One region of the Oscillibacter acetigenes genome, then DNA from elsewhere that is predicted to be linked to it. Evidence: a T-box and tRNA genes for the amino acid it is inferred to sense, from the RefSeq annotation. Region 1 holds a T-box; the other regions hold tRNA genes.

Region 1 (7,822 bases):
TGGCGGAGGCCACGCCGATCTCGTAGGCGTCCAGGTTCTCCGTGACCTCCTTCACCAGGGTGTTCAGCTTGGAGAGGACCCACTTGTCCTCCGGCGCCAGGGCGTCCGCCGCAGGGAGTTCACACTTGTCGATGGTGAGGTTCATCATCACGAACCGGCTGGCGTTCCAGATCTTGTTGGCGAAGTTCCGCATGGCCTCGCACTTCTCGGTGTAGAACCGGGTGTCGTTGCCCGGGGAGTTGCCGGTGATGAGGTTGAAGCGCAGCGCGTCGGCACCATACTTCTCCGCCATCTCCAGCGGATCGATGCCGTTGCCCAGGGACTTGGACATCTTGCGGCCCTTGTCGTCCCGCACCAGACCGTGGATCAGCACGGTGTGGAAGGGGATCTGGTGCATCTGCTCACAGCCGGAGAAGATCATCCGGGCCACCCAGAAGAAGATGATGTCATAGCCGGTGACCATGACGCTGGTGGGATAGTAGAAGTCCAGATCAGCGGTCTTTTCCGGCCAGCCCAGGGTGGAGAAGGGCCACAGGGCGCTGGAGAACCAGGTGTCCAGCACGTCCGGGTCCCGGGTCAGATGGGTGGAGCCGCACTTTTCGCACTTGGTGGGGTCCTCCCGGGAGACGTTGATGTGGCCGCAGTCGTCGCAGGTCCAGGCGGGGATCTGGTGGCCCCACCACAGCTGGCGGGAGATGCACCAGTCATGGACGTTCTCCATCCAGTTGGTGTAGGTCTTGGCGAACCGCTCGGGCACGAACTTCACCTCGCCCTCCCGGACCACCCGCAGGGCCTCCTTGGCCAGGGGCTCCATCTTCACGAACCACTGGGCGGAGATCAGGGGCTCCACGTCATTGTGACAGCGGTAGCAGGTGCCCACATTGTGGTTGTAGGGCTCGGTCTTGACGAGATAGCCCTGCTCCTCCAGGTCCTTGACGATCTGCTTGCGGCACTCGTACCGGTCCATCCCATTGTAGGGGCCGCCGTTCTCGTTGATCCTGCCGTCGTCGCCGATGCAGCGGATGACCTCCAGGTTATGGCGCAGGCCCACCTCGAAGTCGTTGGGGTCATGGGCGGGAGTCATCTTCACGGCGCCGGTGCCGAAGCCCAGCTCCACGTAGTCGTCCGCCACAATGGGGATCTCCCGGTTCATGATGGGCAGGATGCAGGTCTTGCCCACCAGATCACGGAACCGCTCGTCCTCCGGATTCACAGCCACGCCGGTGTCGCCCATCATGGTCTCGGGACGGGTGGTGGCCACCACCAGATCGCCGCTGCCGTCGGCCAGGGGATAGCGGATATACCACAGGTGGCCGGGCTTGTCCACATACTCCACCTCGGCGTCGGACAGGGCGGTGATGCAGTGGGGGCACCAGTTGATGATGCGGCTTCCCTTGTAGATCAGGCCCTTGTCATACAGCTCGCAGAAGGTCTCCCGCACAGCCTTGGAGCAGCCCTCATCCATGGTGAAGCGGGAGCGGCTCCAGTCGCAGGAGACGCCCATCTTCTTCTGCTGCTCCACGATGCGGTTGCCATACTCCTCCTTCCACTTCCACACCCGCTGGAGGAACTTCTCCCGGCCCAGATCATAGCGGGTCAGGCCCTCCTTGACGCGCAGTTCCTCCTCCACCTTGATCTGAGTGGCGATGCCGGCATGGTCGGTGCCGGGGACCCACAGCGTGGAGTAGCCCTGCATCCGCTTGAAGCGGGTCAGGATGTCCTGCAATGTGCAGTCCAGGGCGTGGCCCATGTGGAGCTGGCCCGTGACGTTGGGTGGCGGCATGACGATGGAGAAGGGCTTCTTCTTGGGATCCGGATCCCCGTTAAAGCAGTCGTTGTCCTCCCACATCTGGTAGATACGGGACTCCACCTGTTGGGGTTCATACACCTTGGGCAGTTCTTTCATCATACGTTCGATCTCTCCTATTCTCTGAACTTTCGTCCTTTTTGTCATGACTGGGGCGCCGGTCCGCACCGCCCTGCCGTTCACCAGATCGCAGCTCAGCTCCAGCGGAATGCTTTATGCGCGCTTACACAGCAAAAACGCCCTGGGCCTTTCGGCTCAGGGCGAACAAATGTCCGTGGTACCACCTGGATTCGGGAAAACCCGCACTCTGCGGCGCATTTGCGCCTGCCCTGTCAACGGTGGGCCTCCGCCGGGGCTTACTGATGCTTCGGCTCCGGTGCTCCGGGACGACTTCTCCGGCGGCTTTGGGAGAACTCACACCAACCGTTCTCTCTCTTGGCCGCTGCCCACCGGATACTGCTTCCCTTCCTCGCAGTTTGCCATATTTTATTTTAGTATAGTATACCCCGGTTCGATTGTCAAGCGTCAGCTCAGCCGCAGGATCTCCTTCTTCAGCCGGGAGATGATGCGCTTTTCCAGCCGGGAGATGTAGCTCTGCGAGATGCCCAGCTGGTCCGCCACCTCTTTCTGGGTCTGCTCTTTTCCGCCCCCCAGGCCGAACCGCAGCGTGATGATCTGCTTTTCCCGGGGCGAGAGAACGTTGATGGCCGCCGCCAGCAGGTCCCGCTCCACATCCTCTTCGATGGGGCGCATCACCACGTCCGCCTCAGTCCCCAGCACGTCGGAGAGCAGCAGCTCATTGCCGTCCCAGTCGGTGTTCAGCGGCTCGTCGAAGGACACCTCCCCCTTCCGCCCGGCATTTTTGCGCAGGTACATCAAAATCTCGTTCTCGATGCACCGGGAGGCATAGGTGGCCAGCTTGATGTTCTTGTCCGTCCGGTAGGTGCCCACCGCCTTGATGAGCCCGATGGTGCCGATGGAAATCAGGTCCTCGATCCCCACTCCCGTGTTTTCGAACCGCCGGGCAATGTACACCACCAGCCGCAGATTATGTTCGATCAGCTCCTTGCGGGCGTCCTCCTCCCCGATGCGCTCCAGCAGCTCCGCCTCCCGCTCCCGGCTCAGGGGCGGTGGCAGGGTGTCGCTGCCCCCGATGTAGTGCAGCTCCGCCGGCGGCAGCAGCCCCACCCGCACCAGCAGCCGCCGCCATTGTTTCATCCAGTCCTTCATGGTTTCTTCTCCTTCCAGCCGCGCCGCCCCACAGGGCGCTGTATCCCGTCCCCAGCTCTGTGGGGGAAAAGGCAACCGGCAGTCCGGCATACCGCTCCCCCGCCACCTCCGTCCAGTCGCTGCGCACCGCCAGCAGCAGTCCGCCCGCCACTCCCACCGCGTGGTAGGGGATCAGACGGAACCGCAGCTCCGGCGCCGCCCGCATCATGGGCTCCAGCAGCTCTGCGGGGCGCTCCAGCGCCCCGTGGTCCAGCAGAGAGCGGACCTCTCTTGGAAGCGCACCGTCCAACCGCCCCGGAGCCACCACCAGCACCGGCGCTCCGGAGACCGGATCCCGCAGGGCGTTTCCCGTGTCGCAGAAAGCGGTAAACGCCGTGGTCCGCCCGGCCAGACACACCTGTGCCCGCACCAGCTCGCCCCGGACGCCCTTTCCCGCCGCCGCACGAAACACCACTGTCAGAACCAGATAGGCCGCGGCCGCAGCGGTCAGCAGCACCTTTGCATCCACGTCCGTGTAGAACACGCCGTTCACCATCGGCACGCCGCCCCCCGCCACCAGGCCCAGGGCCAGCACGCACCCGGCCATGGCACAGGAGACGGCGAACAGTAGCAGCGTCAGCCGCAGCAGCTTTGCCTCTCCTCCATAGGCCGCCAGCGCCAGCAGTATGCCTGCCGCCAGCTTCACCGGCGTTGCGGAGAGAAAGCCCAGCCCCGGCAGAAATACCGCCACGGCATAGGCGCCCCCCAGCAGGCCCGCCAGAAGGTAGCGTCTCCGCCGGAGGGGAATGCCCGCCAGACGCGCGGCGCAGAGCACCAGCAGATAGTCCATCAGCGCGTTCAGCACAAACACGCTGTCCACATACACCACGGTCAAGCGCTCCGCCTCCCTTCCGTTCCGTGGGACTATTATAGGGCAGACCGCAGAGAAATACGGTCGCAAAAGGGGGACGCGCCCTGTAAAAAGGTGCGTCCCCCCGGCAGCCGATTGGGGCCGCAGCACAAATGCTGCGGCTCCGGCGGCACGGAAATACTGTGATGGGAAATAACTTTACAGCAATGATAAATACGGAACAATCAGCGATGCCAGCATGGAAATCACCAGAATGACCACCAGGATCGCGGCAAACAGTCTGTGCTTGTTGCTCACTTGTTTCCCTCCTCCGTCAGGATCTTGCGGATGCTCTTTTCCGCCTTGCTGCGGGGCAGCATCAGCTCATGCCCGCAGCCCAGGCACTTGAGCTTGATGTCCATGCCCACCCGCAGAATCTCCCACTGGGTGCTGCCGCAGGGATGGGCTTTCTTCAGCTCCACTTTGTCATGCAGATGCAGGTCCATATTGGCCTCCTTGTCAAAGCAGCCTCCCGGGCTGCATATAGTAACGGTATGGAACAACACGCCGCCGTTGCGGCAGATAGGATGCGATTACAATATGCCGGAAAACAAGCTGTATCCGCCGGAGGGCCTGCGCCCTCCCTCTTCTTTCACGCTCCAGAGCCTGCGGGAGGCCATGGAGCAGAACACGGTGCTGGAGGATCGGGTCCTCCGGTGTGATGCCGGACACAACCTGCTTCTCTCCCTGGGAGGCATCCAGGCCCGCATTCCCCGGGAGGAGGTCCTCTCCCCCTGGATCAGCGGTGCCCAGCGGGACATCGCCGTCCTCTCCCGGGTGGGAAAGCCCGCCTGTTTTCTCGTGACGGCCCTCCGGGCCGATGAAAAGGGCGCGCCCACGGCACTGCTCTCCCGCCGGGCCGTTCAGGAGCGGGCCATGGACTTCTTCCTGGAGCACCTGCGCCCAGGCTCCGTGGTCACTGCGGTGGTGACGCATCTGGAGTCCTTCGGCGCTTTTTTGGATATCGGCTGCGGCATCGTGGCTATGCTGCCCATCGAGCACATCTCCGTCTCCCGCATTTCCCATCCGAAGGAGCGGTTCCGGCCCGGGCAGAAGATTCTGGCAGCCGTCCGGTCCATAGACCGGGAGAAGCGCCGGATCACCATGACTCACAAGGAGCTGCTGGGCACCTGGATGGAGAATGCCAGCTGGTTTCATCCCGGCGAGACAGTCCGGGGCGAGGTCCGCAGCGTGAAGGAGTACGGCAGCTTCATCGAGCTGGCCCCCAACCTCTCCGGCCTGGCAGACGCCCGGGAGGACCTGCGCCCGGGGGACGGCGTCTCTGTCTACATCAAGTCCATCCGTCCGGAGCGGATGAAGATCAAGCTCCAGGTGATCGAAAAGCTGCCGCCCTTGGCAGAGCCGGAGCCGCTGCGCTATCAGATCACCGACGGGGTACTGGACCGGTGGGTCTACTCCCCTGCCGGGTATGAGAAGCCGGCCGTGGAGACGGTGTTCACGGCTGAGGACCCTTGATCTCGTCCCAGTAGTGCTTGGCGGCCTGCTCCGTCTTGTTATCGCCGTATTCGTAGTAATGGACACCCTTCAGGGCATCGGGCAGATACTGCTGCTGTACCCAGTGGCGGGGAAAGTCGTGGGGGTACAGGTAGCCCTGCTCCCGCTCCATACCGGCGGAGTCCGCGTGAACGTTCTGCAGTTCCCGGGGCACGTCCCCGGTGCGGCCTGCCCTCACGTCTGCCCAGGCCCTGCCGATACCGGCTGTCACGCTGTTGGACTTGGGGGCCGTGGCCAGCAGGATAGCCGCCTGGGCCAGGGGCAGCTGGGCCTCCGGCAGCCCCAGCTGCATGGCAGTATCCACACATGCCTTCACAATGGAGACCGCCTGGGGGTACGCCATCCCCACATCCTCGCTGGCGGAGCACAGCAGCCGCCGGCAGGGGGTGATGAGGTCCCCCGCCTCCAGAAAGCGGGCCAGGTAGTGGAGCGCCGCATCCGGGTCGCTGCCCCGGAGGGACTTCATCAGGGCGGAGGCGGCGTCGTACATGGCGTCGCCGCCTCTGTCGTACCGCATGGCGCTGCGCTGGGCCACCTGCTCCACGTCGTCCAGGGTCAGCATCAGCTTCCCATCTCTGGGCATGGCTGCCCGGCACAGAAGTTCCACCGCATTGATGGCCTTGCGGACGTCGCCGCCGCAAGCGGTGGCGATCTGCCGGGGCACATCCTGCTCCCAGTCCAGGGGCAGAGGCGAACGGTCCTGCTCGATCTTCAGTGCCCGCAGGACAGCGGGTTCCACCTCCTCCGGCGACACGGCCTTGAACTCAAACACCGTGCTGCGGGACAGCAGGGCTCCGTACACATAAAAGTACGGGTTCTCCGTGGTGGAGGCGATGAGGGTCAAAGAGCCGTTCTCCATGAATTCCAGCAGGCTCTGCTGCTGCTTCTTATTGAAGTACTGAATCTCGTCCAGGTACAGCAGAATGCCCCCTGGGGCCAGCAGCGTCCCCACGTCGGCAATGATGTCCTTCACGTCCTGCAAGGATGCGGTGGTGGCGTTGAGCCGGTGGAGGGTCTTATTGGTCTGCCGGGCGATGATGTTGGCGATGGTGGTCTTTCCGGTGCCGGAGGGGCCGTAGAACACCATATTCGCCTCCGTGCCGCTGTCGATCAGCCGCCGGAGCACGGCGCCGGGGGAGAGCAGATGCCGCTGGCCCACCACCTCGTCCAATGTTTTGGGGCGGATCTCATCCGCAAGAGGCCGCTGCATGGCGGCACCCCCTTCCCTGTTGATCTCGGAACATTCATTATAGCATGGCCCATTGGAAATTTCCACCGGGAAAACGCCAAAAAGCCGGGAAGACAGTCCGTCCTCCCGGCTTTCGGCCTGTAAACTCAGCCAACGGTCTTCCAGTGCTTGTCCACGTGGTTCAAAATCTCGCAGCCGTCCTCCGTCACCAGCACTAGGTCCTCCACCCGGACACCGAATTCGCCGGGCAGATACACGCCGGGCTCAATGGAGAAGATCATACCCGGCTTGGCCAGGGTGGTGTTGGTGGCGCTGACGTCGCCCTTCTCATGCTCCGTCTGGCCGATGAAGTGGCCCAGCCGGTGGGTGAAGTATTCTCCGTATCCGGCGGCGGAGATGTGGTCCCGTGCGGCCTTGTCCAGGTCGCACAGGGGCACGCCGGGCCGCAGCATGGACTCCGCCAGCTCGTTGGCCTCCCGCACCAGGTCGTGGATGGCGGCGTACTTGGGATCCGCCGCCCTGCAGAAGAAGGTCCGGGTCATGTCGGAGCAGTAGCGGTTCTTCCGGCAGCCCATGTCAATGACGATGCAGTCCCCAGCCTTCAGGCGGGTCTGGTCCGCCTCGTGGTGGGGGTCCGCGGCGTGGGCGCCGTAGGAGACGATGGGCAGGAACGCAGTGGAGTCACAGCCCTCGGCGGCATACTGGGCCACGATGTAGTCGGCCACCTCCCGCTCGGTCATGCCCTCTTTCATGTAGGCGGCAGCCCGCTCCATCACCACGTCGTTGATGCGGGAGGCCTCCCGCATCAGGTCCCGCTCCACCGCGTCCTTGCAGGCCCGGGCGTCGTCCACGCAGTCGGAGGCCAGCACATACTTGCAGCTGGGATTGTGGGCCATCAGGGGCAGCAGAAACCGGGCGGGCCAGTCCTTGTCCACGCCCATGTCTTTTTCCCCGTCCACGGCATTTGCCAGAATGGCGAGATAGTCGTCCGTGTCGGAGAACCACACCTGCTCATAGGGTGCCTCCGGCACCGGGAACAGTTTGTTCAGAAATAACTTGTGCTGTCCGTCCTTCCGCAGGTAAAAGGCGTACAGCCGTTCAAACGGGAACACATCGTACCCTGTCAGATACCAGATGCTGTCCGGATCGGACACGAGCATCTGCTCCAGGCCCATCCGTTCCATGGCGGCCA
Region 2 (7,822 bases), on a different contig from region 1:
GGAGCACCGGCTTTTTGAATCTGGGTGTGTATGCTCCGGATCGCCCATGGAGGGGATTGGCAGAAAAGTCCGGCGGACATGAGTCATAATCCCCACACAGGTGAGGATTCGGGCATACATACGCTTGTCAAAATTGCACACGGCAGAAACGGAAATGCCCATCTTGAAAGCTGAAAAGAAGACTGCCCGAATCCCTGGCAGCTCCGCAAGTTTTGAAGCTGGAGGGCCGGACTATCCGGAGCAAATGCTATATGCGGCTGTACCGGACCGCAGGGATGTGGAACACCCTGTCGTGCTGTATGAATACCAGCCGAACTGGAGGACAAAGAAGAGGCGGAGAAACTTCTGCCGGAGAGTGCACCGGATACTCACAGAACATTGAAGGGAGAATGGTTCCATTAAGCGAGCCTGCTGAAAAGCGGGCTCGTTTTTCAGCCCTGGACAGGCAGATGTCTCTCTTTGCCCCGAAATGCCGAATTTTCCAGCAGTTAGATTGCCATGGAAATGCCGTTTAGAGTGATGGACGACTATATGCAGACGAATTTCCCTGAAGCAAAACCACACACTTCAGCCCCACCATGTGCATAGCATACCATGAGCATAGGCCTTATGAGAAAGGAACGATTGTAATGTCTGCTCTCTTGAAGAAATTCAGCAACCTTCTGTGTGTTAAAAGCATTGTAACGCTTGTCTTGACGGTAGTATTTGCCTATCTCGCTGTTTTGGATCGAATTTCCAACCAAGATTTTTTAACAATTTTTTCAGTTGTCATCGCATTCTATTTCGGCACACAGAGTCAGCGCCTGAATGAAAAGATCGAGAAGGACACAGACAAGAAGCAACTTTAGCTATAACCACAGTTCCCTTACTTTGGATGAGAGGTCAATGAGATGAATTATTTTCCCAACAACAATTTAAATAAAGAACGTCATTGCGGCTCTGCACCTGACAGAGACTCCTCCTGTCAGTGTTTTTGCCCCATTCTCTCCGGTGAACGCGGCCCCCAAGGTGAACGTGGGCCGCAGGGCGAACGCGGGCCCCAGGGTGAACGCGGCCCCCGCGGAGAGCGTGGTCCCCAGGGGCCAAAGGGTGAGCAGGGCTGTCCCGGTCCCATGGGCCCAAAAGGAATGGTGGGCCCTCAGGGACTCCCGGGGCCTCAGGGTATTCGGGGCGATATGGGGCCAAAAGGAGACACAGGAGATATCGGACCGCAGGGTGTCCGCGGGGATCCCGGCCCCATGGGCCCCAAAGGCGACCGCGGCCCCGTAGGGCCTAAGGGTGATCCGGGACCGGCTGGCCCAGTCGGCCCCAGGGGGGAAAGAGGCATTCCGGGCGACCGCGGCCCTCAAGGAGAACAGGGACCTCAGGGTGAGCAAGGGCTTCCTGGTGAGACCGGCCCTCAAGGACTCCAAGGAGATCGCGGCTGTCCCGGACCACAGGGAGAACAGGGCCCCATCGGTCCGGCAGGGCCCCAAGGCGAGCGTGGCGAAAGCGGCCCTCAAGGTCCGGCAGGACCCCAGGGTGAGCGGGGTGAAACCGGCCCTCAGGGTGAACCTGGCCCTCAGGGACCCGCGGGCACGACACCTACCGTCACTGTGGGAACTGTCTCCTCCGGTACTGCCGCAACCGTCACCGCCAATCCGACGGACACCGGGATCTCCCTGGACTTCGTGGTTCCCGTCGGCCCTGCAGGCCCTCAGGGAGAATCCGGCCCGACAGGTCCCCAGGGCCCGGAAGGGCCTCAGGGCGAGCGGGGCGAAACCGGCCCTCAGGGACCTGCGGGCACGACACCTACCGTCACTGTGGGAACTGTCTCCTCCGGTACTGCCGCAGCCGTCACCGCCAATCCGACGGACACCGGGATCTCCCTGGACTTCGTGGTTCCCGTCGGCCCTGCAGGCCCTCAGGGAGAATCCGGCCTGACAGGTCCCCAAGGTCCGGCAGGACCCCAGGGTGAGCGGGGTGAAACCGGCCCTCAGGGTGAACTTGGCCCTCAGGGACCCGCGGGCACAACGCCTACCGTCACTGTAGGAACTGTCTCCTCCGGTACTACCGCAGCCGTCACCGCCAATCCGACGGACACCGGGATCTCCCTGGACTTCGTGGTTCCCGTCGGTCCTGCAGGCCCTCAGGGAGAATCCGGCCCGACAGGTCCTCAGGGCCCGGAAGGGCCTCAGGGTGAACTTGGCCCTCAGGGACCCGCGGGCACAACGCCTACCGTCACTGTAGGAACTGTCTCCTCCGGTACTACCGCAGCCGTCACCGCCAATCCGACGGACACCGGGATCTCCCTGGACTTCGTGGTTCCCGTCGGTCCTGCAGGCCCTCAGGGAGAATCCGGCCCGACAGGTCCCCAGGGCCCGGAAGGGCCTCAGGGCGAGCGGGGCGAAACCGGGCCTCAGGGTGAACTTGGCCCTCAGGGACCCGCGGGCACGACACCTACCGTCACTGTGGGAACTGTCTCCTCTGGTACTGCCGCAGCCGTCACCGCCAATCCGACAGACACCGGGATCTCCCTGGACTTTGTGGTTCCCGTTGGCCCCGAGGGGCCGAAAGGTGAACCTGGTGAAGTTGGACCCGAAGGACCGCAGGGCATCCCTGGGCAGACTCCTGAAATTACAGTGGAGCAAAATATACCTACTGTCTACAAGGTTCGGTTTAAAACTGCGGAGACAGATTTCCTGACTCCCAATCTAAAAGCTGTTCCGGAGGTTTACAACGCAAATCTGTCCTCTGCTGGAAGTGTCTTGACGGTTCCTCTGGAGGCGCTGAACATGACCTTGCAGAACACTTCGGCCACTTCACTCCGCTTTTCCCTCCAGCCTGCGGTAACAGGAACGTCTATTGTGGCCGATATTCGCCGCGCAAGTATTTACGATGGAGCTTCTATTGACAGCCAGACCAATGACAACCTGACAATCTCAGGTGTGTTCGTAGTGGATGATCTGATCTACAGCCAGTCTCAGGAGATGCACTGGACACGAATCCGGCAACAAGAGCCCTCTACCGGTCTTTGGTCCATGTGTGAGATCCGAATCTTTTCTTCCCGAGGCGGTGCCCGTACGTCTGTATGCGTCAACTGGCTATACACGGGAGCCAGTTTCCTGGCACCATAAGTTTTCTTTCTCAGGACTGCAAGTTGCTCTGTGGGGCACTATAAATATTCATCAGAAGTGCAGTAATGTAAACGTGAAACAGAGGGGCAGCCAAACGGTCGCCCCTCTGCTCACACTTACCCATAAAATCAGATGATGAGATGTGAATGCTTTGCAGATGCTCCTTACCCCACTATACTGAAAGCAGAACATGGAATGGGGGGAGGGTATGCTGGGCGGGCGGGACTATACCGGGTACTACCGGCGGTGCGATGGAAAACTATCGATGGGATTCCTGCGGCCATGGATGCCGACACCGGCGAGGAGACTGCCATCCGGATTCTGTTTCTGTTCTTGGACCCGCCCAAGTATTACACGATAAGCAAGCAGTCCCTCTGCGCATTTCTGGAGGTGAGTGGGGGAGCGGAGAGCCGAGTGCAGGTGTCTGAGAAATAAGACGATTACGGGTTCCGCTATTAGTCTCCTGGAAGAAAGCGGAGTCCGCGGCCCGGTGCGCCGGAGCCCTGGCTATTCTCTGTTTCTGTGGTATGTTGTGTTGCTGAACAAGGGAGGCGACACGTATGAACGACTACATGAAGGCCCTGCACCAGCGGTTTTTCTGGGAACTGGAGCGTCCCAGCCTCTCTACTCCCCGAAAGTGAACGGGAAACGAATGGCACCAACGTCTCCGTCCATACAGAGGCGGCGTGCAAGGAGAAGTTGGCCCGGCTGATCGCGGAGATCGCCGCCGAGAAAAAGCGGCGGAAGCAGGCAGAACTGGCAGGTTGAACAAACGGGCCTCCCAGGGCGAACTGCTCTCGGAGGCCCGTATTTTTCCTGACTGTGGCTGGTTGAGTGGTCAGGGATAAAATAAGGTTACATAACACGCATGAAAATTGCGAAAAAATTATAAAAAAGTTCCGCTTTCAACAGAAAGCGGAACTTTCGATGGTGGACGATACAGGACTCGAACCTGTGACCCCCTGCACGTCAAGCAGGTGCTCTAGCCAGCTGAGCTAATCGTCCAAAACGGAACGTATATAGGATACACGAAAACGCACCTTTTGTCAACACTTTTCTTGCGCGATCCTGTTTTTTTTGTTATACTGCTGACAGCACTATGACAGGAGGATCACTATGAATCGTGTGGCATTGGTCACTGGGGCTTCCCGGGGGATCGGGAGAGCGATTGCGGCAGAGCTGGCGGAGGCGGGACATGCTGTCTGTATCAATTACCTGACGCACCGGCAGGAGGCGGAGACGCTGGCAGAAAAAATCCGGAACCATGGTGGAAATGCCATTGCAGTTCAGGCGGATGTGGCGGACCGGGCGGCTGTGGAGACGATGGTTCGCACTGCGGAAGCGGAGCTGGGACCCGTGAGCCTGCTGGTGAACAACGCCGGCATTGCGGGGCAGATCCAATTTCAGGATATCACAGATGCCCAGTGGAATCGCTATCTGGGCGTGAACCTGGGCGGCGCCCGGAACACCATCCAGGCAGTACTGCCCCACATGCTCCATGAGAAGGCGGGCTGCATCGTCAACATCTCATCCATCTGGGGACTGCGGGGAGCCTCCTGCGAGGTGGCGTATGCCTGCACCAAAGCCGCTCTCGTGGGGCTGACCCGGTCCCTGGCGCTGGAGCTGGCGCCCTCCCACATCCGGGTCAACTGCGTGGCTCCCGGCGTCATCAACACCGACATGGTTCAGGTTCTGGGACAGGAGACCCTGCGGGATCTGGCGGAGCAGACGCCTCTGGGACGGCTGGGGACGCCGGAGGACGTGGCCCACGCCGTTGCCTTTCTGGCCTCCGACAAGGCATCCTTCCTCACGGGGCAAATCCTCGCCGCCGACGGCGGGTTCATCGTTTGAAGACTGCCGAACAAGAGAGCCGGGCGCCGCATAGGCGGCGCCCGGCTCTCCGTTACGTCCGCCCCGGCAGCGGCAGCGCGTGGAGGATCACCCGGCCGAAGCAGGCGAGCGTCCGGCCGCTGCCGGCGGTGAGTACCACGTCCGCATCGGCCCGCGCCCGGTTTAGGGAGAAAAGATACACCGTTCCGGCGGGATCCTTGTAATACTGCTTGCAGAAGATATCCCCGTCCACGCAGAAGATCCCCACGTCCCCGGCCTTCAGGGGATCGCGATTCACATAGACCACGGAGCCGTCCGGGATGTAGGGGACCATGGAGTCCCCCTGGATACGCACAGCAAACTCTGCGGCCTGAGGCACGCCGTCTGTGACCTGGAGGTAGTCGAAATCCTCGCCGAACACTGGCGCCGCATAACCGGCCGCCGCAGGGGTCCGGTACAGGGGAATGACCCGGGGCTCCTGCTCCGGGGCTGCGGATTCCTGCTGACAGGCCCGCAGCGCCTCCACCATCGTCTGGACGCTCTCCCGCCCCAGGGGAGAGAGGGAGCGATACTGCTCCAGCAGCTGCCGCTCCCGCTCAGTCAGGACGTCCGCGCCGCGGCGAAAGCTGTCCTGAAACAAGGTGTTGGGGTCCGTCTCCAGACAGTCGAACAGCCGGAGCATCATCTCCTCCTTAGGGAAGCTGACACCGGTCTCGTAGTTGCTGACAGTGGACGGTGTGACGCCCAGCCGATCCGCCAGCTGGGGGCGGGAGAGAGCCAGCTCCTCCCGACGGGCTTTGATCCGGTCTCCAAATGCCATGGATCCCATCCTTTCCGATGTTCTTGACAGTATCCTATCGGATTTCAAGGAAGCTGTCAATCCAATTTTACAAGAAACTTGTAAAATTATACTTGACTTTCAAAAAAACTTGTGCTACTGTATAGCTGTAAACAAGATACTTGTAAAATAAATAAAAATTTACAAGTATCTTGTTTATCAAAATGAAAAAAGCGCCCGCGATTGCAGGCACCTTTTTGGTGGGGGAAGGTGGATTCGAACCACCGAAGCCGAAGGCAACAGATTTACAGTCTGCCCCATTTGACCGCTCTGGAATTCCCCCATATTAAAACTGGAGCTGGTGGACGGATTCGAACCCCCGACCTGCTGATTACAAATCAGCTGCTCTACCAGCTGAGCTACACCAGCAGTTCCAACAGCAGAATTTATCTTACCAGATAAGCGCCTGTTTGTCAACAGAAAATTTTTGCTTTTCCACCCGTTTTTTTCATTTTGCCGGCGGGGCACATGAGACTTGCCGGGATCTGTATACAGGAAAGGAGCATCGCATTTGGAAACAAAGGAACATACCCGCCGACGGCGGACGCTGCGCTGCTCGCTCTGCGGGCTGGAGATCACAGAGGGAGAGGACTACTGGTACTGCAACGGCAGCAGCGTATGTGGGGCCTGCCTCCCGGTGTTCGCCCGGGCGGAGCTGGCTCCCTTCCGCCAGGTGCGGGGAAGGGAGGCGGCGCCATGACGCTGCTGGAGATGTCCGCCCTCTACGCGGAGAGCGCGGCCGCCCTGCGGCGGCGGATCGGCGAGCTGCGGCAGGCGGCGCGGGAGCTGAAGGACGAGGAGGACCGCCGCCTTCTGCGGCGGCGGATCACAGAGCTGACGCCGCTGCTGCAGGAGACCCGGGAGCTGGCGGCGCTGACGGCCCATTATTACGACAGGAGCTATCACAGACATGAGAGATACACGCTTTGACGCCCGCAGCAGCGAGTGGATCGGGGACATGACCGTCTGGCTGCGGGACCATGCGGAGGATAACAGTGAGCAGCTGGAGCGGCTGCGGCGCGGCCTGCGCCGGGCCCGGGAGCAGGAGCTGACGCCCCGGCAGCGGGAGATGGTGTTCCTCTATTACGACCGGGGACTGAAAATGTCCCAGATTGCTCAAAAGCTGGGGGTGAACCGCTCCACCGTCTCCCGCACGGTGAAGCGGGCTAAACAGCGGCTGTACCGCTGCCTGCGGTACGCCCTGTAATTTTCCCTCTTGAGGTTTTGCGGGATACACCGTATAATCGGTATCAAAGAGGGACCATGGATATCCGCAGAAGGGAGCTGCACTCCCAAGGGAGGTTTTACCCATGCTGTACACTACCCTGCACAACCGAATCCTGCGGCTGGTGCTCGCCGTGCTGGGCGAGCTGATCGCGGCCGCGGCGCTGAATCTCTTCATTGTCCCCCTGAGCCTGTACACCGGCGGCCTGCTGGGCTTCTGCCAACTGGTGCGAACGCTGCTGCAGGACTTCCTGGGCGTGAGCTTCGGGGCCTACGACATCGCAGGCGTCCTCTATTTTCTGCTGAACATCCCGCTGCTCATGATCGGGTATCGGAACCTGGGCAGGGGACTGGCGGTGCGGACCATCATCTGTACGGTATCCTACTCTGTTTTTTACAGCATCATTCCCATTCCCACGCAGCCCATTGTGGACGATTATCTGACGGCCTGCCTGCTGGGCGGCATCCTCACCGGGATCGGCAGCGGAATCGTCCTCACCTGCGGCGGCAGCGGCGGCGGACTGGACGTGCTGGGACTCATCATGAGCAAGCGGGACAGTGCTTTTACGGTGGGTAAATTTGCGCTGGGCTTCAATGCCCTGCTTTATACGGCCATCCTGATCCTGTTTGACCCGGAGGTCGCCATTTACTCCGTGATTTACAACTTCGCAAACTCCATGATCCTGGACAGGATGCACCAGCAGAATGTTACCGTTCAGGCTCTGATTTTCACGCGGGAGGACGAGAGCGTCCTGGCGGACTTCATTATCAAACAGCTGGGGCGGAGCGTGACCTACTGGGACGGCGTGGGCGC
Region 3 (7,822 bases), on a different contig from region 1:
ACGGGATCAGGAACAAGGCAAACTCGTCCCGGAGTTCCCTTGTTCACGAAAAGAATATCGCCGGGAATCGGGTGTGCCCGAAACCATGTCTGATAAGTTTCCTCGCTTAAATATCTAATTTTTTCATACACCGGAAACAGGGTGTTGTTTGTCACGCAATTCGTTGCTATCAGCTTGTGTCCGCTTGGCGCAGTAGGAACAGTCTTGCCGCGATTGTCTACAATAAAAGACAACAGCTCGGTTAGAGGAACCCTGTTGCAATCTTCCCATAGATTAAATCTCATATCCAATCGCCCCCAGTCGCGCTTTGATCTGAGCTTCAAGTTCATGAGACTTAGCGAAAAGCTCAGAAAGTTCAGAAGTCAAGCGTCCCATTTTCTCTTCAAACGGCTCACCGTCATCTTCTTGTTTCTCAATGCCAACATACCGTCCCGGCGTGAGAATGTAATCCTGCTTTGCAATGTCTTGAGTAGTAACAACCGCACAGAATCCTTTCTCGTCTTCAAGTGTTCCTTCGACGAAGGCATTGTAGGTATCAGCAATTTTCTTGATATCTTCATCTGTCAGTTCGCGCAACTTTCGTGTGACCATAGTACCGAGCTTCCGGGCGTCGATGAACAGCGTTTTGCCTTTTTGCTTCTTGTTCTTTGCAAGGAACCAGAGTGATACCGGAATCTGCGTCGTGTAGAAGAGCTGCGTCGGCATTGCGACGATACAGTCCACAAGGTCAGCGTTGATAATGTTCTTGCGGATTTCGCCTTCACCGCCGGACTGTGAGGAAAGCGAACCATTTGCAAGCACCATGCCGATACGTCCATTCGGAGCGAGATGCCAGATCATGTGTTGCAACCACGCGAAGTTTGCGTTGCCAGCAGGAGGCGTACCATACTGCCAACGGACATCATCAACGAGTTTATCCGCGCCCCAGCCGGAGAGATTGAAGGGCGGATTTGCCATAATAAAGTCTGCCTTGAGCAGCGGGTGACAATCGTTAAAGAACGTGTCCGCATTGAACTTGCCGAGGTCAGCTTCAATACCACGAATAGCAAGATTCATCTGAGCCATCTTCCATGTGGTCGGGTTGGAGTCTTGACCAAAGACGGAAATCTTGTTGATGTTGCCGCCATGATTTTCGATGAACTTTGCGGACTGAACGAACATACCGCCAGAGCCGCAGCACGGGTCATAAACACGTCCATTAAACGGCTGCAACACCTCAACAAGGGTACGCACAACACAAGAGGGAGTATAGAACTCACCAGCAAGTTTGCCTTCTTGCTCGGCAAACTTGGAAAGGCAATATTCGTATGTGCGACCGAGAATGTCCTTGCTGCTCCCATGCTCGATCATCTGAATGTTGGTGAAGAGATCAACCACTTCACCAAGCCGCCGCTTGTCCAGTTCTGGACGGGCGAAGTTCTTAGGAAGAATATCTTTGAGACGCTTGTTTTCTTTCTCTATACTGCGCATTGCATCATCAATCACCGTGCCAATTTCCGGCGTGTGAGCGGCAGCAGCAATCGCACTCCATCTTGCATTCTCTGGGACAAAGAAGATATTTTCGGCAGTGTATTCGTCCTGATCTTCTTCAAATCCATCGCCTTCTTCAACCAGTTCCCGGTACTTCGCCTCAAAGCGATCCGATATGTATTTAAGGAAGATAAGACCGAGGACAACGGACTTATACTCCGATGCGTCAATGTTGCCGCGAAGGACGCAAGCTGCATCCCAGATTTGCTTCTCAAAGCCGATATTGCTTGTATTTCCAGCCATAGTGTTTTCCTCCCATATATCTCATGCCTACCAAAAGTTTATAGTCATTTGAAATTCGTTCAAAAAATGAGGATGAATCCAATTAGTCGTTTTTATCCGGCACAATCTCCACGATATCCTCAATCCTGCAATCCAGCGCGGTGCATATCTTCAAGAGAATTTCTGTGGTGACATGCCCATTCCTGCCCATTTTGGTGACGGATGCAGGGCTGATGCCTGCCTTTTCACACAGGTCCTTTTTCTTCATGTCCTTATCGATGAGCAGCTTCCAGAGTTTTTTATAACTCACAGACATAAATATCTCCTCCGTACCGATATACAAAAAATGCTCTGCCGCTTGGCAGAGCATTCGGTCTATTGCAGCCATACTGCCAAGGCCTATTCCAACACATGACAGCGTTGTTTATAATAATAGCACATTTTGACACAGGAAGCAAGAAAATGATAGATTTGCACGATTTTTGCAGCAATCACAGCGCATAGATTTTTTCGCAAATAGAGGATTTTTCTCTTGACTCTTCCGTTACGTCATAGTGTATGGTAAGCTCACACGCAGGAGGGATGCCCATGATGACCATTCACGAAGTCAGCAAACTGGCCGGTGTCAGTGTCCGGACACTGCACCACTATCCTCTCTTTTCGTACTTCGCTCTCAGCTCGGCCAGAACTTGCTGATAGCTGGTCTGCCCGCTGGCGATTCGGTCAAGATTTCTGCGGGTATATTTGCTGATCGTCATACCCTCAGCAGCAAATGTCCCGCAGATGTTGCGGAGGTTACTCTTATGCTGTCGAGAATCGAATTCATTTTTTCTCTCCACAGTCTTCTTGGAAATCAGTCTTCCCATATCAATAATCCATCCAACAATTTGAACGTCAGATTGTGTGTTAGGTCGCAAGTTACACGCAAGTTAGTTTTAAGTTAGTATCAAGTCGGTTTCAAGTGGCGCACTACCACCCGGAAGCTCTTAAATATTTTCAAATATTGGTGCGGTGCTTCTCTTTCGCTTTGCTGCGGAGTATTTGTATTTTTCCAGCAGTTCTGCAATATCCTACTTAGCTGCATTTAATTATACCACCAGCAAAATGGATGCTCAATATCATTGATTATCTTTATGTTTCTCTTGGAAATATTCGTCTGAAGAGCCTGCATTTTTCAAGCGGGAAATGCTCTCTTTTTTCTCTACAAATATTGCTTGATTTTATATCACTTTGGTGATACTATTTTTACAGTGATACTTAGGAGGATGCGGAGATGAATCAGAAAATTACCCTATATCATGGCTCCGAACAGATCGTAGAATCTCCAACCTTTGGGTTGGGTAAGCAGAACAATGACTTCGGACTGGGCTTCTACTGCACGGAAAGCGAGGAACTCGCCAAAGAATGGGCTGTATCCTCTCTGCGTAACGGCTTCGTCAATCGTTACAGTCTTGATACAGAATACCTGAAAATTCTGAATCTGAACAATCCAGACTATACGATTTTGAACTGGATTGCTGTTCTGGTAGCGCATCGTCTGTTTTCTATCAAAAGCCCAGCCGCACAGCGGGCAAAACGATATCTGATCGACAATTTCGGCGTCAACGTCAATGCCTACGACCTGATCATCGGATATCGTGCCGATGACTCCTATTTTGACTTTGCTGCGTCTTTCCTAAATAACGGAATTTCCGTACAGCAACTCGCAAACGCTATGCGACTTGGCAAGTTAGGCGAACAGATTGTCATCAAGTCTAAATACGCCTTTTCGCTGCTGCATTACGATGGATTTTCTATTGCAGAAAAGGAAAAATATTATGTCCGCCGCAAGGCTCGAAATGATGAAGCCGACCAACTTTATTCGGATATACTTGAAGAGGAAACAGATGGTCTGTATATCCTTGATATCATAAGAGGAGGCATCCAAAACGATGACCCACGCATACCAAGAAATCTATCTGAGTAACGCGCAGGCATTACTGGGCGATGCTTTTGATTATGCTATCAACGCGTGCGGAGTTGCCGGAGATAGCTTTATAAAGCTGTTTTCCGTCAGTTCCGTCAGTAATCGGATTGAGAATGGTGAACCTTCATATCTTTTGGGGAAAAGCGGGATTGAAACTGCTGTTGATGTTCTCGTTGAGACTACGGGCAAAGCGCTGACCGCCAAGCCTCAAGCGAATTTCAGCCGTTCCAGAGAGTATTGGATCGGCTGGGCAGTCGCCTACTACCAATGGTTCTCCGGAAGAAAGTTCAGTGATATTTTTAAGGTTCTTTCGTTTGAAGATTTGCAGCAGATGTATTCCCCCCTTCATGAAGCGGATGTCACTAAATTCGCTGATATTGTCGATGCCAAAGTGCGCGAATACTTCGCTGATACCAACCTCAAGCGTATCCGCACGCTTTATGGCTGCACGCAGGCAGAGCTTGCCAAGCGAAGCAATGTCAGTCTTCGCTCAATTCAAATGTACGAACAGCGCAACAAGGACATCAACAAAGCCAGTGCGGAGACTGTTCTTAGCCTTGCAAAAGTCCTCGGCTGTACGATGGAGGATCTTCTGGAAACGTAAGTCCGTAGCGAAAAGGGGAGTCTTTCCCTTAAAATACCACATGTATTACGGGAATGTAATAGCTGTTAAGGGAAAAACGTGATTCCTTCCAGGAGGGGTAACTGACATGGATAAAGAGCGTATGGCAGAGTTAGAGAAAATCGAAGCCCATGGTGCCGAAAATGGCTGGGTTGCACCGATGGCAGAGGAAGACCGGGAGTTCTTTGCATATTTTCGCTCTGTGTTTAAGCGTTACAATATTTCCCCCTCAAAGGCAACACGGCTGGAATATGATTTTGTGACACGAGTTGCGGAGAGTGAGTTTTATCTCCAGAAGGCAAATGCGTGAAGGTATTCTTTGTCTATAGCGATGCAAATTCTGCGCCGCCTGTCCCTGTATAAAGGACTTGCTTAACCTTTCCGTCAGAGGTACAATGCGGCAAACCGGAGCGACTAATCATCTGTCCGCAGCACTCCGGCAAACTATGAAAAACCGCTTTCTGTCCCCCTGTCACGAGGGTGTTCAGAAAGCGGTTTTTGACCACATGTTTGACTACAGACGGCCGTGGAGTATGTGGAAACAGTGGAGTCAAGAGTTGCGAAGAGCGGCCATAATAAAGCAAAAACGGCTATAAAGAACTGGAAAAAGTAGAAAAATTTTTATTCAAAAGTTTGGGACCAGGAGACCGTGCGTTCGAGCCGCACTACTCGGACCAAAATCCCTCTGAAATCGTTGATTTCAGAGGGATTTTCTTATTCTTTGTCTATTGCGGCGCAATTTCTGAGTTACTCTCTACAGCAAAACCGTCCGCTTTCGGTAGTAAATCCTGTCGGAAGCACTTTTAATATACAGAAGTCCATCCCACACAAAAGCCTTCCATCAAACATTTTTCCCTCTTGCAGTATTAATTTGACTGTGTTATAATTTTAATATTCCAATTAGCCGTATTAGCTTAGTTGGATAGAGCGCCTCCTTGACTAAGAGGTAGACGGGGGTTCGAGTCCCCCATACGATCATTTTAAGCTGTTGCTTTTTATATTTGTATTCAACTCCTCTTTTGGTCTTTTTTGATTCCAAAAGAGGAGTTATTTTATGTCAAGCAACAATTCGAGTGTAAAGCGGCCAAAAAGCCGCACGGCACTCGATTTGGAAAACTTTAATGATGGAAACTGTAAATGACATAGGGCGCTTTCCTATGATACTCGTCCAAGTAACCAATCAAAGCAATTCTATCAGCAAGGAGGTTGCTACCATATGAGACCGTTTTCAATCAATATACGCGGTCGCGTAAAAAACTTTAATCTTCCTAAAAATCAGCCACTTGTGCCGCTTTTTGAGGCTATCGTGAATGCAATTCATGCCATTGGTGAGCGGAAATCCACCGATCCATCTTTTGAAGGCCAAATAATTATCAGAATTCTTCGTGATGGACAGTTTGTACTCGATGGCACTGGTGAATTGCCCCAAATTCAGTCCTTCGAAATTATTGATAATGGAATTGGATTCAATGAAGCAAATATTGCTTCGTTTATGGAATCGGACTCAACATACAAATCCCAAATTGGCGGCAAGGGTGTCGGACGGTTTTCTTGGCTGATTGCATTCGAAAAAGCTGAGATAGAGAGTGTCTATTCCGAGGAAGATGAATATGTAAAACGATCCTTTGATTTCTCCATTTCTAATTCTGGCATCAATGATACCCTCACCGACTGCACCGGGTATAATGATAATCAAACGACAGTCAGATTGCTCAATTACATTAAACCGTATGCCGATAATGTTCCTAAACGCAGTATTACCATTGCTATGCGGATAATCCAGCATTGTCTTGTATATTTCATTTCTGATGATTGTCCCCAAATCATCCTGCAGGATATTGATGAAACTCATAACTTAAATCATATATTTAAGGAGAAAATTCGATCTGAAGCTAACAGCAAGACTATTGTCTTGAATGATGAAACCTTTGAGTTGCTCCATGTAAAAGCCGAAGAGTCCACTATCAACGGCAACAAATTATATTTGTGTGCACATAACCGCTTAGTAGAAACAAAAGAACTGGATAAGTATATTACCGATCTTGATCGACAAATCTTCGAAAAAAGTGGATTCTGGTATGTTGGTGTTTTGAGAGGGCATTACCTCGATGAGGCCGTTGATATGAACAGGCTTTCCTTTAACATTCCTGACGGTGGCCCATTAGATAGCATGGCAAACATGATTACTATGGATCAGATCATGCGAGCGGTTGTCGTCGAAGTAAATGAATTTCTTAAAGACTACCTTCAGCCTATTGCCACAGAAAAAATTCGAAGAATAACAGATTATGTAACGCATCGGGCCCCACAGTTTCGTCATCTGTTGAAGTACACACCTGAGGCAATTGCGAAAATCAAGCCTAATTTAAGTGAGGATAAATTGGATGATGAACTACATCGTATAAAAAGAGAGTTCGATAGAACAACAGCCAAAGAAAATACTCAGCTTCTCGATGAACTGAATAAAGGTGTAATCAGTTCAGACGAGTACATACAGAAATTTGGATTGCAAATCGAAAAAATAAATAGCGCTAATGGGGCCGCATTAGCCGAATATGTTGCTCACCGCAAGGTTATCCTCGACTTGATGGAGTTTGCAATACGTCAAAATGATGATGGGCATTTTCAAAAAGAGAGTTTTCTCCATAATATCATTTATCCAATGAGAACAACCTCTGCGGATACTCCTTATAGCAATCATAATTTGTGGTTGCTGGATGAGAAGCTCGCCTATTGCAGTTATATTTCCTCCGATATTCCGTTTAATAACAATCCGAAAGAAGACCGAACAGACATAATGATCTTGGATTCTCCAGTCGCTGTTTCTGATGAAGAAAATGACGGTCGAGAATACGAGAATATTGTCTTGTTTGAACTCAAACGTCCGATGCGAGATGACTATAATAGCAGTAATAATCCTGTCAATCAGTTATATGAATATGTTTCACAGTTGAGGAGCAACAAAAAAAGGGATAAAGATGGACGTGTAATCAGAGTCGGACAAAACACCAAATTCTACTTATATGCCGTGTGTGACATCACAACCACATTAGAGCAGATTTTGGATTTCCACGATTTTTCACAAACACCTGATAAACTTGGGTATTATAAGTATAATGATAAGATGAATGCATATATCGAAATCTTATCTTATGACAAAATTATAAATGACGCAAAGAAGCGCAATAGAATCCTCTTTGATAAACTGGGGATATAATTTTCTGTAATTCTGTCATACATGAAATACCAATTCACAGTCATATTCCGCAACCAAAGTGGTTGCGGAATACGCTCTTTGCTCATGCCGAGCTGAAACCAGCGTCCCCCCATTATTTCCGAAGTGCCCTAACACACAATCAAGTGTGTTAGGGCACTTGTTTATCAGTTAGGTCGTATTCATAACCAGAATCATAAACAGTTCTCTATCATTGTTTTATTGCGGTGTAGAATTTGAGACATTGTGTTGTAAAGTAAATAGTGTA

What was found. The T-box of region 1 lies ahead of OCV80_RS07375 (valine--tRNA ligase). A T-box ahead of a tRNA ligase gene usually reads a tRNA of that ligase, here a tRNA-Val.
Region 2: it has a tRNA-Val gene. The T-box ahead of OCV80_RS07375 (valine--tRNA ligase) is inferred to sense a tRNA for this amino acid. The anticodon was not compared.
Region 3: it has a tRNA-Val gene. The T-box ahead of OCV80_RS07375 (valine--tRNA ligase) is inferred to sense a tRNA for this amino acid. The anticodon was not compared.

The regions. Positions count from the first base shown of each region.
Region 1 covers NZ_JAOQKG010000003.1:125,668-133,489, reverse strand. The annotation lists partial or broken gene OCV80_RS07375 (valine--tRNA ligase) at 1-1,909, opposite strand, end outside; T-box leader at 2,061-2,286, opposite strand; gene sigE (RNA polymerase sporulation sigma factor SigE) at 2,333-3,037, opposite strand; partial or broken gene OCV80_RS07365 (sigma-E processing peptidase SpoIIGA) at 3,102-3,896, opposite strand; gene OCV80_RS07360 (DUF951 domain-containing protein) at 4,181-4,372, opposite strand; gene OCV80_RS07355 (S1 RNA-binding domain-containing protein) at 4,467-5,402, shown strand; gene OCV80_RS07350 (replication-associated recombination protein A) at 5,383-6,651, opposite strand; gene OCV80_RS07345 (M24 family metallopeptidase) at 6,777-7,822, opposite strand, start outside.
Region 2 covers NZ_JAOQKG010000001.1:147,412-155,233, forward strand. The annotation lists gene OCV80_RS00735 (hypothetical protein) at 2,775-3,116, shown strand; gene OCV80_RS00740 (hypothetical protein) at 3,399-3,551, shown strand; tRNA gene OCV80_RS00745 (tRNA-Val) at 4,045-4,121, opposite strand; gene ymfI (elongation factor P 5-aminopentanone reductase) at 4,233-4,967, shown strand; gene OCV80_RS00755 (XRE family transcriptional regulator) at 5,020-5,766, opposite strand; tRNA gene OCV80_RS00760 (tRNA-Tyr) at 5,983-6,067, opposite strand; tRNA gene OCV80_RS00765 (tRNA-Thr) at 6,078-6,153, opposite strand; gene OCV80_RS00770 (hypothetical protein) at 6,296-6,484, shown strand; gene OCV80_RS00775 (hypothetical protein) at 6,481-6,714, shown strand; gene OCV80_RS00780 (sigma-70 family RNA polymerase sigma factor) at 6,695-6,991, shown strand; gene OCV80_RS00785 (YitT family protein) at 7,095-7,822, shown strand, end outside.
Region 3 covers NZ_JAOQKG010000001.1:616,683-624,504, forward strand. The annotation lists gene OCV80_RS03105 (restriction endonuclease subunit S) at 1-284, opposite strand, end outside; gene OCV80_RS03110 (class I SAM-dependent DNA methyltransferase) at 274-1,773, opposite strand; gene OCV80_RS03115 (helix-turn-helix domain-containing protein) at 1,856-2,068, opposite strand; gene OCV80_RS03120 (DUF3990 domain-containing protein) at 3,026-3,718, shown strand; gene OCV80_RS03125 (helix-turn-helix domain-containing protein) at 3,684-4,322, shown strand; gene OCV80_RS03130 (hypothetical protein) at 4,429-4,650, shown strand; tRNA gene OCV80_RS03135 (tRNA-Val) at 5,244-5,317, shown strand; gene OCV80_RS03140 (ATP-binding protein) at 5,557-7,557, shown strand.